DNA from 2 places in the Enterococcus sp. AZ128 genome. Region 1 is predicted to be linked to the other one. Evidence: predicted binding sites of a transcription regulator. Region 1 holds the regulator's gene; the other holds the start of a gene.

Region 1 (2,482 bases):
TTGAATTAGGTTTAGGTTTTGCGCCAGTCCGCAAACCAGGTAAATTACCTCGTGAAGTAATCGAAGTTGAATATGAAAAAGAGTATGGTACTGATACATTGACAATTCATAGTGATGCTATTCAACCAGGACAACGAGTGTTGATTACCGATGATTTATTGGCCACTGGCGGAACAATTAAAGCGACAATAGAATTAGTCGAAAAACTTGGTGGTATTGTGGTTGGGTGTGCCTTTTTGATTGAACTGGAAGAGTTACATGGACGTGATAAAATCCAAGGGTATGATATTTTAACTTTAATGGATTATTAAAAAGAAGCAGGAGAAAATTCTCCAGCTTCTTTTTTTTTATGGTAGAGTGGGAGGTTGCCATTTTCTAAGTAATTTCAAAATAGCTATATCAATCACCATCCTATTATTCGCTTAAGAAATAGTGATAAAAAAAGCTGCTAGAAAAAGTCTAGCAGCTGAGAGTTGAGATTAAGCTGATTTGTGATAATGATGATCATAAGTCACATAATAGAAATCTTCGGCTGGTTCTTTATAGTAGTGTTCTTCTTCAATGTCTTCTTCATCAAATTGATGCTCAGCATAATGTTGTGCATATTTGCGTTCATCCCACAACATAAACCAAACAAGGAACAAACCAGAAAAAATGACGATCGTAGCTAAAGAACCTAACTTGCCAATCAATAAACCTAGTAACAGCACAGCGATAATTAAACCAAATCTTCTTACTGCTTTCATCAATAATCACTCCTAATAAATACGCGAACGTGTGTTTGTATATCTATTATACGAATGTTTGTTCGTTTTGTAAAGAAAAAAATAATCGGAAGTAAATTCCGATTAATAAATGTGGTTACGATACAATCCGACAACTTTTCCAAGAATGGAAACATTATCGAAAATAAGTGGTGCTAACTCATCATTTTCTGGTTGCAAGCGAATATGATCGGATTCGCGATAAAATCTTTTACAAGTCGCTTCGTTCTCATCAGTCATCGCAATCACAATCTCACCGTTCGTCGCCGTAGACTGCTTCCTCACAATGACATGATCCCCATCATAGATTCCTGCATTAATCATACTTTCGCCACGAATCGTCAACATGAACAAACTACCATCTTCACTTGATAGATCTGGCGGAACAGGGAAGAAGTCTGAAGCCTCTTCAACTGCTAGAATTGGTTCACCGGCCGTAACAACACCGAGCATGGGAATGACTTGCGGAGTCGCGCCGATTTTTTCTAAACCAGTGATGGTTAATTCTATTGCTCTTGGCTTCGTGGGATCGCGCTGAATCCACCCCTTTTTTTCTAATCTGGATAGATGGCCATGAACTGTAGAAGTAGATGAAAGATTCACAGCTTCTCCAATTTCTCTAACAGTGGGTGGATACCCTTTATGTTCAACGCGTTCATGAATGAAACGTAAAACTTCCAATTGTTTCGTTTCCGTTCTTTTTGCCAATGCCCGCACCTTCTTTCGTTTTTTTTTAGTGTAGCATAGTTATTAGAACAAATCAAACAAGCGTTCGCATTTGTTTGTGTTTTCAACTTATTTATTTTTATGTATAATTGGTATGGGAAAAGAGGTGCTAAAGATGATTAACGATGAAACAATTGCACGAATCAACGAATTAGCTAAAAAAAAGAAAACGATTGGTTTGACGGATGCAGAAGCACATGAACAGAAGGTTTTGCGAGAAGAGTATATCTCTTCATTTCGCAGCGGCATGCGCCATCATATTGAAGGAATGAAGGTCGTTGATCCAGAAGGCAAAGACGTCACACCAGAAAAACTGAAAAAGATTCAAAAGAAAAAAGGCTTACATAATAGAAAGTAAATCTTTTGCTGGTAAGTGATTGAAAAGTCAAAATAAATCGGTTACAATGAATCTGTAATTAAAGTATTTATGACCAAAAAGGAGGAAGTAATTTGTTCGACAAAATCGATCAACTAGGTGTAAACACAATCAGAACATTAAGTATTGAGGCAATCCAAAAAGCAAACTCAGGTCATCCCGGGTTACCAATGGGTGCTGCTCCAATGGCTTATGCATTATGGACAAAACATTTGAATGTTAATCCGGCTACTTCATTAAACTGGCCTAACCGCGACCGCTTTATTTTATCAGCTGGTCATGGTTCAGCAATGCTGTACAGTTTACTGCATCTTGCAGGTTATCAAGTAACGATTGATGATTTGAAAAATTTCCGTCAATGGGAAAGTAAAACACCAGGACATCCAGAATTTCATCATACAGATGGTGTTGAAGCAACTTCAGGTCCTTTAGGTCAAGGTATTTCAACTTCTGTTGGAATGGCAATGGCTGAAGCCCATTTATCAGCGACGTATAACCGCGATAGTTTCAAGGTAATGGATCATTACACTTATGCATTATGTGGAGACGGCGACTTAATGGAAGGTGTTTCCGGTGAAGCTAGTTCAATGGCTGGTCACATGAAGCTTGGTAAATT
Region 2 (2,482 bases), on a different contig from region 1:
AGTGCCTTATAACCTATAAATATATTGTAGTAGGAGGAAAGACATGGAAAGTTGGCTGGGTCTAGATAATAAGGTAATTATTGTAACTGGCGGTTCTGCTGGAATTGGGTGCAGTATCGTCAAATGTTTGATAGAAAACAATGCACTAGTGGTGAACTTTGATCTGAAGAGTACGAATCAAATCAAAGAAAAAAATTATTATTTTTATAAAGTCGATGTATCAAAAAAAAATGAGATAGATCAGCAAGTAGATCATGTTTTTCAGAAATTTGGGCGGATTGATGGTCTAGTAAATAATGCAGGAATAGCGTTACCCGGCATGTTAATAAATCCTGACAACACTGGGAAGTATGAATTGACCGAGAAATTATTTGATCGGATTGTCTCAGTTAATCAGAAAAGTGTATTTCTAATGAGTCAAGCAGTGGCTCGTAAGATGGTTACGCAGCATTCTGGAGTAATTATAAATATGTCTACTGAAAGTGCTTTAGAGGGATCAATCGGACAAGGTTTTTATGTAGGAACAAAGGGAGCTATTAATAGTATGACTTGTACTTGGGCAAAAGAGTTAGGTAAATATAACATCCGAGTTTTAGGTGTAGCGCCAGGTATTATGGAAGAGACTGAACTGCGTTCTGAAAGGTATGAAGAAACATTAGCTTTTATTAGAAGAATATCGCTAAGTGAATTGAGAGAAGGCTATGTAAAAGCTTCAAGTATTCCACTCGGCAGAGTTGGAAGGTTATCGGAGATTGCAGAAGTAGTTGCCTTCTATTTGTCAGAACATGCTAGCTATTTAAGTGGTATTATCACAAATATTGCTGGTGGGAAATCTAGAGGGTAAAGGGGATAAAAAATGGAGTATTTGTTGGATACCGTCTGTTTAGATAGTATTGAAAAGTATATGGATGTAGTACCTATTAAGGGAATAACATCTACACCGAGTATCATTAAAAGAGAAGGAAAAATTGATTTTTTCCCCCATATGAAAAAGACACTTGAAATAATTGGGAATGAGCGTACCTTACACATGCAAGTCGTCGCAAAAGAACTTGAAGGAATGGTAGATGACGCAAGAAAAATTTGGAACCAGATCGGCGAAGAAGTTTTCGTAAAAATTCCGGCGTCAAAAGCTGGCCTGAATGCACTAAATATTTTAAAAAAAGAAAATGCCAATTGTAGAATTACAACTTCAGCTGTTTATACAAAACTACAGGCCTTTCTGGCACTAGAATCAGGAGCAGATTATGTAGCAGTCTACACTAATCGATCTGAAAATATCGGAATTAATCCATTTGATATCATTGGCTCAGCCAAAGAATATGCCAAAACAAATACACTGAATGGAAAGATCATGGCGTCTAGTATTAAGAATACAATGCAAATTACAGAAGCAATAGATTCTGGAGCTGATGCCGTAACGTTTTCTCCCGAAATATTAGAGGTGTTCTTTGATTTAGCAGTGACTAAACAAGCAATAGACCGTTTCTCAAATGATTGGGAACACTTTTATCAAACGAAAAATATTTGATACATCTTATGAAGCTCACTCATTTTAAAGATGAGTGAGCTTTTCAACGTAAATCACTTTGTAAATAGGGATCAAAAATGCTAAAATAAGAACGGATGTTCGTTTTTGTTCTTAGGAGGTATTAAGATGAGACAAAGTTCAATTTTTGAAAAATCGAGAGAAGAGAGTGAGCCGTTGGCAACGCGCGTTCGACCTGAGAATCTAGAGGAGTTTGTTGGACAAACGCATTTGTTGGGTAATGGGAAGTTATTAAGAGAAATCATTGAAAATGATCATGTTTCATCAATGATCTTTTGGGGTCCTCCCGGTGTTGGTAAGACAACATTGGCACGGATTATTGCAAATCAGACAAAATCTGAATTTATCAATTTTAGCGCGGTGACGAGCGGAATCAAGGAAATAAAAACAGTCATGAAAGACGCTGAGCACAATCGTACATATGGTACTAAAACAATTGTTTTTGTAGATGAAATCCATCGCTTCAATAAAGCGCAGCAGGATGCTTTTTTGCCCTATGTTGAAAACGGGAGTATTATTCTGATAGGAGCTACGACAGAGAATCCATCATTTGAAATAAATTCGGCTTTACTATCCAGAAGTAAAGTTTTTGTATTGAATCAATTGGAAAGCTCAGATATTTTACGGCTGCTGAAGCAAGCGATTGAAAGTCCAAGAGGTTTTCCTAAACTAAAAATTAAAATGGACGATGAAGTGCTAAATTCGATTGCAAAATATGCGAATGGTGATGCTAGAGTGGCTTTGAATACATTAGAAATGGCTATTCTAAATGGAGAGAAGGAAGCTGCCATGGTAACTCTCAAAGAGGATAAGCTGTTGGACTTGATCGAACGAAAATCTTTTCTCTATGATAAAAAAGGGGAAGAACACTACAATACGATTTCGGCCTTGCATAAATCCATGCGAAATAGTGATGTAGATGCTGCAATCTAT

What was found. The regulator LexA, encoded in region 1, represses DNA repair genes until DNA is damaged. The targets are predictions, from matches to a motif close to CNAACANNTGTTNG.
Region 2: a site for LexA is predicted at 1,620-1,633, ahead of IGI38_RS13250 (replication-associated recombination protein A). Genes of this name have one in related genera too.

Annotation. Positions count from the first base shown of each region.
Region 1 is NZ_JBIORZ010000001.1:1,229,081-1,231,562, reverse strand. Features, by position in the region: gene IGI38_RS05995 (adenine phosphoribosyltransferase) at 1-311, shown strand, start outside; gene IGI38_RS05990 (hypothetical protein) at 480-746, opposite strand; gene lexA (transcriptional repressor LexA) at 849-1,472, opposite strand; gene IGI38_RS05980 (DUF896 family protein) at 1,606-1,848, shown strand; gene tkt (transketolase) at 1,941-2,482, shown strand, end outside.
Region 2 is NZ_JBIORZ010000002.1:291,999-294,480, reverse strand. Features, by position in the region: gene IGI38_RS13260 (SDR family oxidoreductase) at 44-844, shown strand; gene IGI38_RS13255 (fructose-6-phosphate aldolase) at 857-1,531, shown strand; gene IGI38_RS13250 (replication-associated recombination protein A) at 1,658-2,482, shown strand, end outside.